One region of the Citrobacter sp. U14242 genome, then DNA from elsewhere that is predicted to be linked to it. Evidence: predicted binding sites of a transcription regulator. Region 1 holds the regulator's gene; the other holds the start of a gene.
The links. Region 1 encodes PhoB, which activates phosphate uptake and scavenging genes when phosphate is short. Its sites were predicted from a motif close to CTGTCATAAAACTGNCNNAT; they were not measured.

Region 1 (4,218 bases):
TAGCTTTTCCAGCGCAGTGCGCGCCGCTTTATGTTTTTCGAACACCATGGCGGAGATTTGTCCATAAATCTCGGTCCCCGTCAGTTCTTCCAATAGCTCGGCGCGTTCTTTCGGTTTGGCATTGAGAAAAGCAGCGAACTGCCCCTGAGACAGCAGCATAGAACGGGTAAAGCGTCCGTAGTCCAGCCCGGTAAGTTCGGCAGTGATTTCCAGCTTGTCTTTAACTTTATCGGCGAGGATTTTGCCATCGGCGCAGCGAGCCAGTTCGACACGCGGAACCTGCAGGTTACCTTCTGGTTGATTGCGCGCGCGGTTCTGACTCCAGAATGCGCGATAGGCTTCGCCTCTGACCTCGAATTCAACTTCGGCCAGACATTCCGCCGTGTCGCGGGTCATCAGGTCATTTTGCGACTGCGATACGGTATTGAGTCGTGGTGTTTCGTGGTACAGCGCGAGGCAAATGGCGTCCAGCAGGGTGGTCTTCCCGGCACCGGTTGGACCGGTGATGGCAAACAGCCCGTTGCTGGCAAAAGGCTCTGCCGTGAAATCAACTTTCCATTCCCCTTTCAGGGAGTTGAGGTTTTTCAGACGCAGGCTGAGAATTTTCATGCTTCGGTCTCCCCGGCGAGCGTGTGTAAGGTCGTGTTAAACAGGTGATTCAGGCGCTCACGCTGTGGATCGTCGAGTTCTTCCAGCGCCAGACGGCGGTCAAATACCTCTGTCACGCTCAATTCACTCAACGTTTCACGTCGTTCATTGGCCATGATGCGCTCGCGTTGTTCACGGCTACGACGCACCAATAAGACTTCTACCGGTAAATCCTCGGTCAGGGCCTGGATTTTGCGCTGCATATCGTGCAGATAGTCATCGGTTGCGATTTCTATATCTAACCACACCGGCGGTTCCTGTTGCGTGTCACGCCATTGTTCCAGCTGTGCGCTAATCGTCGCTATATCGCCTTTCAACACGGCAAGCTGTTGGGTTACTGGCACGATGAGGTTTTCAACGGCGCTCAGCTTACCGTTTTCAAAGCTCACCAGGTGGACGCATTTGCTTTTGCCGCACTCGTCAAAACTGAGTGCAATTGGGGAGCCGCAATAGCGAATATGTTCTGTACCGCCGATGACCTGTGCCCGGTGAATATGTCCCAGCGCGATGTAATCCGCTGGTGGGAAATTTTGTGCCGGAAAAGCATCCAGCGTCCCAATATAAATATCACGTACGGCGTCACTTTTACTGGCACCGACGGTGGTCAGATGTCCTGTCGCAATAATCGGCAGATTCTGGTCGCCACGCAGCGCGCAGGCGTCCTGATATTGCTGTTGGTAATAGTCGGTGATTGCACCTAATACATGCTGCTGTTTTTCGTGACCGGTTAGCCCCGCCTGGCTGGTAATGATGTCACGTGGGCGTAAAAAAGGAACCGGACAGAGGATCGCGCCCGGCATGCCGTCGCGTTGAAGTAGCACTTGCGGTGCATGGCCCGCGCTGGCCACGACGGTGGTGTTGAGGAACGCCAGAATATCGCGGGATTCATTGAGTGTGGCAACGGAGTCATGGTTTCCTGCCAGCACGACCAGATGACAGCCTGTTTGCTGTAGATTGACAACAAAACGGTTATAGAGCTCGCGGGCGTAGCTTGGCGGTGAACCGGTATCAAAAATATCGCCTGCCACAATAATGGCATCCACCTGATGGGATTGTGCCGTTTCCAGCAGCCAGTCGAGAAAGGCCTGGTGTTCAGCGGCGCGGCTCTTGCTGTAGAAATTTTGGCCCAGATGCCAGTCAGACGTGTGGAGGATGCGCATAAGAGTTCCATGACAAAAAAACGATGGCGGAGATTATAACCTTGCAAGGGCGGTAATATCTTGTTTCCGGGCTGTCATAATTCGCCTGGCTGCGTTAAACCTGGACTATCTTTTCATAAATCTGTCATAAAAGTGACGCATAATGCCACGGTATTGATGGCAAACGATTTAATTATAAACAGGGCAAATCATGGCGAGACGTATTCTGGTCGTAGAAGATGAAGCTCCAATTCGTGAAATGGTCTGCTTCGTGCTCGAGCAAAACGGTTTTCAACCCGTAGAAGCCGAAGACTATGACAGTGCTGTGAACCAACTTAATGAACCCTGGCCGGATCTTGTCCTGCTTGACTGGATGCTTCCCGGCGGCTCGGGTCTACAGTTTATTAAACACCTCAAGCGTGAAGCGATGACGCGGGATATCCCCGTGATGATGCTGACGGCGCGCGGTGAAGAAGAAGACCGTGTGCGGGGACTGGAAACCGGCGCGGATGACTATATTACTAAGCCGTTCTCTCCGAAGGAGCTGGTGGCGCGTATTAAAGCCGTATTACGACGTATTTCCCCCATGGCGGTGGAAGAGGTTATCGAGATGCAGGGGCTGAGTCTTGACCCTACCTCGCACCGTGTGATGACCGGTGAGGACCCGCTGGATATGGGACCTACCGAATTCAAATTGCTCCATTTCTTTATGACCCATCCTGAGCGTGTCTACAGCCGCGAGCAATTACTCAATCATGTGTGGGGAACCAACGTATATGTAGAGGACCGGACGGTCGATGTACATATTCGTCGATTGCGTAAAGCGCTGGAGCATAGTGGGCATGATCGTATGGTGCAGACGGTACGCGGGACGGGATATCGCTTTTCGACTCGCTTCTGACTGCAGGTAATAAGAGCCTGAGGGATTAGGCTGTAAATGGAGTGTGACGTTTGCTTGAACGATTGTCATGGAAAAGGCTGGTACTGGAGCTGATCCTCTGCTGCATACCGGCTTTTATCCTTAGCGCTTTTTTTGGTTATCTACCCTGGTTTTTACTGGCGTCGGTAACGGGTCTGCTTATTTGGCATTTCTGGAATTTATTGCGGTTGTCCTGGTGGCTGTGGGTCGACAGGAGTATGACGCCTCCACCGGGGCGTGGCAGTTGGGAGCCACTGCTCTACGGCCTGCATCAAATGCAGTTGCGTAACAAAAAGCGCCGTCGCGAATTGGGTAACCTCATTAAACGTTTTCGCAGCGGTGCCGAATCACTGCCCGACGCAGTGGTGCTGACCACTGAAGAAGGCGGGATTTTCTGGTGTAACGGACTGGCACAGCAGGTTTTAGGGTTACGCTGGCCGGATGATAGCGGGCAAAACATTCTTAACCTGCTGCGCTACCCGGAATTCACTTTATACCTGAAAACGCGCGATTTTAGTCGGCCGATCAACTTGGTTCTCAATACCGGACGGCATCTGGAAATTCGTGTAATGCCCTACACCGATAAGCAATTGCTGATGGTGGCGCGTGATGTTACGCAGATGCACCAACTGGAAGGTTCCCGGCGTAACTTTTTCGCCAACGCCAGCCATGAGCTGCGCACACCGCTGACGGTGCTGCAAGGTTATCTGGAGATGATGCAGGAGCATCCGCTGGAAGGGACGACGCGAGAAAAAGCGCTGCATACCATGCGTGAGCAAACCTACCGTATGGAAGGGCTGGTGAAGCAGTTGCTGACACTGTCGAAAATTGAAGCTGCACCGACGATGATGCTCAATGAAAAGGTGGATGTACCGATGATGCTGCGCGTGGTTGAACACGAAGCACAAACGCTGAGCCAGCATAAACACACGTTTACTTTTGATGTTGATAGCCAACTGAACGTGCGGGGCAACGAAGAACAACTGCGTAGCGCAATCTCAAACCTCGTGTATAACGCGGTGAATCACACGCCTGCGGGAACGCATATTACCGTACGCTGGCAGCATGTGGCGTCGGGAGCGGAGTTTAGCGTGGAAGATAACGGTCCGGGTATTGCTGCTGAGCATATTCCACGTCTGACTGAGCGTTTTTATCGTGTAGATAAAGCGCGATCCCGACAAACGGGGGGGAGCGGATTAGGACTGGCGATTGTGAAGCATGCTCTGCATCATCACGACAGCCGTTTGAATATAGACAGTACCCCAGGCAAAGGAACACGTTTTAGTTTTGTGCTTGCGGAACGTTTAATTGCCAAAAATAACGGTTGAAACGTATTCGTAAGCTTATCTTTCCAAAAGCCAGCGCAAGCTGGCTTTTTTTGTTGCAGTCAATAAATAGATCCTGAATTTTACGACGTTTGATTGTTTTTTGTTCGCATGATTACCCATGTCTTTTTCCAGGGAATGGTGTTTTGTGCTGGCTCAATTTTTCATATCGCTATATTGTTCTGGT
Region 2 (4,218 bases), on a different contig from region 1:
CTTGGGAGTCTACGGGAGCTTACTAAAGTAAGTGACCGTAGTGAGCAGGTGTAGCCAACGCAGCTACGGAGTGAAAGACGAAGGGGAAACAGGTTGACCGACAACGACAGGCATAATGCCTAAATTCGGAATCAAAAAATATGTGTGGAATTGTTGGCGCTATCGCGCAGCGTGATGTAGCTGAAATCCTTCTCGAAGGTTTACGTCGTCTGGAATATCGTGGTTATGACTCAGCCGGCCTGGCTGTTGTTGATGCTGAAGGTAACATGACCCGTCTGCGTCGACTGGGTAAAGTGCAGATGCTGACTGCCGCTGCGGAAGAACATCCGTTACACGGTGGTACGGGTATCGCTCACACCCGCTGGGCAACTCATGGCGAACCTTCAGAAGCAAACGCGCATCCGCATGTTTCTGAACACATTGTGGTGGTGCATAACGGCATCATCGAAAACCATGAACCGCTGCGTGAAATGTTGAAAGCGCGTGGTTACACCTTCGTATCTGAAACGGATACCGAAGTGATTGCTCACCTGGTGCACTGGGAGCTGGAACAGGGAGGGACGCTGCGTGAAGCGGTACTGCGTACTATTCCGCAACTCCGTGGTGCATACGGTACAGTGATCATGGATACCCGTAATCCTGAAACACTGCTGGCGGCTCGTTCTGGTAGCCCGCTGGTTATCGGTCTGGGCATGGGTGAAAACTTTATCGCTTCCGACCAGCTGGCGCTGCTGCCGGTTACCCGTCGTTTTATCTTCCTGGAAGAAGGCGATATCGCCGAAGTAACGCGTCGTTCAGTTTCTATTTTTGACAAGACTGGCGCGGAAGTAAAACGTCAGGATATTGAATCCAATCTGCAATATGACGCGGGCGAAAAAGGTATTTATCGCCACTACATGCAGAAAGAGATCTATGAGCAACCGAATGCGATTAAAAATACGCTGACCGGGCGTATCAGTCATGGCGAAGTGGATTTAAGTGAGCTTGGCCCTAACGCCAACGCGTTGCTGTCGCAGGTTGAGCATATCCAGATTATTGCCTGCGGTACGTCATACAACTCAGGCATGGTATCCCGCTACTGGTTTGAGTCGCTGGCCGGCATTTCCTGTGATGTGGAAATTGCTTCTGAGTTCCGTTATCGCAAATCCGCTGTGCGTCGTAACAGTTTGATGATTACCCTGTCCCAATCCGGTGAAACGGCGGATACCCTGGCGGGTCTGCGCTTATCTAAGGAGCTGGGCTATCTGGGTTCGCTGGCAATCTGTAACGTTCCTGGCTCTTCTCTGGTACGTGAATCTGACCTGGCGATAATGACAAATGCCGGGACCGAAATCGGCGTGGCCTCCACGAAAGCATTTACCACCCAGCTGACGGTTCTGTTAATGCTGGTGGCGAAGCTGTCTCGTCTGAAAGGTCTGGATGCGTCTATTGAACAAGAGGTTGTTCACGGGTTACAGGCGCTGCCGAGCCGTATTGAGCAGATGCTGTCACAGGACAAGCGTATTGCCGCACTGGCGGAAGACTTCTCTGACAAACACCATGCACTGTTCCTTGGTCGTGGCGATCAGTACCCCATTGCGCTGGAAGGCGCCCTGAAGCTGAAAGAGATTTCTTATATTCACGCAGAAGCGTATGCCGCTGGTGAGCTGAAGCACGGCCCGCTGGCGCTGATTGACGCGGATATGCCGGTTATCGTGGTTGCACCGAACAACGAGTTGCTGGAAAAACTGAAATCCAACATTGAAGAAGTGCGTGCCCGTGGCGGCCAGTTGTACGTCTTTGCCGATCAGGATGCAGGATTTATCAGTAATGAAAATATGCACATCATCGAGATGCCGCATGTGGAAGAGGTGATAGCACCGATCTTCTATACCGTTCCGCTGCAATTGCTGGCGTATCACGTGGCGCTGATTAAAGGTACTGACGTGGACCAGCCGCGTAACCTGGCGAAGTCGGTTACCGTGGAATAAGCGATACCTCGCTGAACTGAAAATGCCCTGCTCAAAGCGGGGCATTTTTTTAAACTTGTTCTGTTTTTAATCAATCATCCCGCCTGTTTTATGTGACAAACCGTCATCTTCAGCTACTGTTTTCTGTGTCATAAAAAGAAAATTTTACCGAAATATGATGGTCATATAATCGATTAACTTGCTGTTTTTGTACTGTTTTTAATTGTTTCTCGCATATTATTTTTCATTGTCATAAAACTGTCATATTTCGTACATTTAACTGTCACCTGTTTGTCCTATTTTGCTCACAGTAGCAACTCAAACAACAATTTACGAAAACCGTGCAGGAGACATTATGAAAGTTATGCGTACCACTGTCGCAACTGTTGTCGCCGCGACCTTATCTATGAGCGCGTTCTCTGCCTTTGCTGCAGCGAGCCTGACAGGTGCTGGTGCAACTTTTCCTGCGCCAGTGTATGCCAAATGGGCTGATACTTATCAGAAAGAGACCGGTAGCAAAGTAAACTACCAGGGTATCGGCTCCTCCGGTGGTGTAAAACAAATTACCGCAAATACTGTTGATTTCGGTGCATCTGATGCGCCGTTATCTGACGAGAAGCTGGCTCAGGAAGGCCTGTTCCAGTTCCCGACAGTGATCGGTGGTGTGGTGCTGGCGGTGAATATCCCTGGCCTGAAGTCCGGTGAGCTGGTGCTTGACGGTAAAACCCTGGGCGATATCTACCTCGGCAAAATTAAGAAGTGGGATGATGAAGCCATCACCAAACTGAACCCGGGTCTGAAGCTGCCTTCTCAGAACATCGCCGTTGTGCGTCGTGCAGATGGTTCCGGTACCTCTTTCGTCTTCACCAACTACCTGGCGAAAGTGAACGAAGAGTGGAAATCTAAAATTGGCGCAGGCTCTACGGTGAACTGGCCGACCGGTCTGGGCGGTAAAGGTAATGACGGTATCGCTGCGTTCGTACAGCGTCTGCCAGGCTCTATCGGCTACGTTGAGTACGCTTATGCTAAGCAGAACAACCTGGCATACACCAAACTGGTTTCTGCTGATGGCAAACCGGTAAGCCCGACAGAAGAAAACTTTGCCAATGCAGCTAAAGGCGCTGACTGGAGCAAAACCTTCGCTCAGGATCTGACTAACCAGAAAGGTGACAATGCGTGGCCAATCACTTCCACCACCTTCATCCTGGTGCATAAAGAGCAGAAGAAACCAGAGCAAGGCGTTGAAGTACTGAAATTCTTTGACTGGGCATATAAAAATGGCGGCAAACAGGCTAATGACCTGGATTACGCCAGCTTGCCGGACAGCGTGGTTGAGCAGATTCGTGCTGCATGGAAGACCAACGTAAAAGACAGCAGCGGTAAAGCGCTGTACTAAATACCCGTCATACTTCGAGCCGCAGCTGTGTTGGCTGTGCTTGTTCACCCCAGTCACATAGTGAATCTATGCTCCTGGGTATTCACAAGCTTGCCGCCTTGCTGCAACTCGAAATATTTAGGGTATGGCATTACGTTAGCCGGGAAGCACGATAAAATGCGTGCTTCCTGGCCCAAACTTAAAGAGTGATTTATGGCTGCAACCAAGCCTGCTTTTAACCCTCCGGGTAAAAAGGGTGACATGATATTCAGCGCGCTGGTAAAACTGGCTGCGCTGATTGTGCTATTGATGTTGGGTGGCATTATTGTCTCTCTGATCATCTCCTCCTGGCCAAGCATCCAGAAATTTGGTTTCTCATTCCTTTGGACCAAAGACTGGGATGCGCCAAATGATATCTACGGCGCACTGGTACCGATTTACGGTACGCTGGTCACCTCTCTTATTGCACTGCTGATCGCCGTTCCGGTGAGTTTCGGCATAGCTTTGTTCCTGACGGAACTTGCACCTGGCTGGCTTAGACGCCCGCTGGGTATCGCTATTGAACTGCTGGCAGCGATCCCGAGTATCGTTTACGGCATGTGGGGCCTGTTTATCTTTGCCCCGCTGTTTGCGACTTATTTCCAGGAGCCGGTCGGTAATATTCTTTCCAACATTCCGTTTGTTGGCGCACTGTTTGCTGGCCCGGCATTTGGTATCGGTATTCTGGCTGCTGGTGTGATCCTCGCCATCATGATCATCCCGTACATTGCAGCGGTTATGCGTGATGTGTTCGAGCAAACGCCGGTACTGATGAAAGAGTCCGCTTACGGTATTGGCTGTACTACCTGGGAAGTTATCTGGCGTATCGTTCTGCCGTTCACTAAAAATGGTGTC

Region 2: a site for PhoB is predicted at 2,197-2,216, ahead of pstS (phosphate ABC transporter substrate-binding protein PstS). Genes of this name have one in related genera too.

What each region holds. Positions count from the first base shown of each region.
Region 1 covers NZ_JBKGLW010000003.1:285,172-289,389, reverse strand. Annotated here, with positions in the region: gene sbcC (exonuclease subunit SbcC) at 1-609, opposite strand, end outside; gene sbcD (exonuclease subunit SbcD) at 606-1,808, opposite strand; gene phoB (phosphate response regulator transcription factor PhoB) at 1,999-2,688, shown strand; gene phoR (phosphate regulon sensor histidine kinase PhoR) at 2,739-4,034, shown strand.
Region 2 covers NZ_JBKGLW010000002.1:446,258-450,475, reverse strand. Annotated here, with positions in the region: gene glmS (glutamine--fructose-6-phosphate transaminase (isomerizing)) at 141-1,970, shown strand; gene pstS (phosphate ABC transporter substrate-binding protein PstS) at 2,305-3,345, shown strand; gene pstC (phosphate ABC transporter permease PstC) at 3,538-4,218, shown strand, end outside.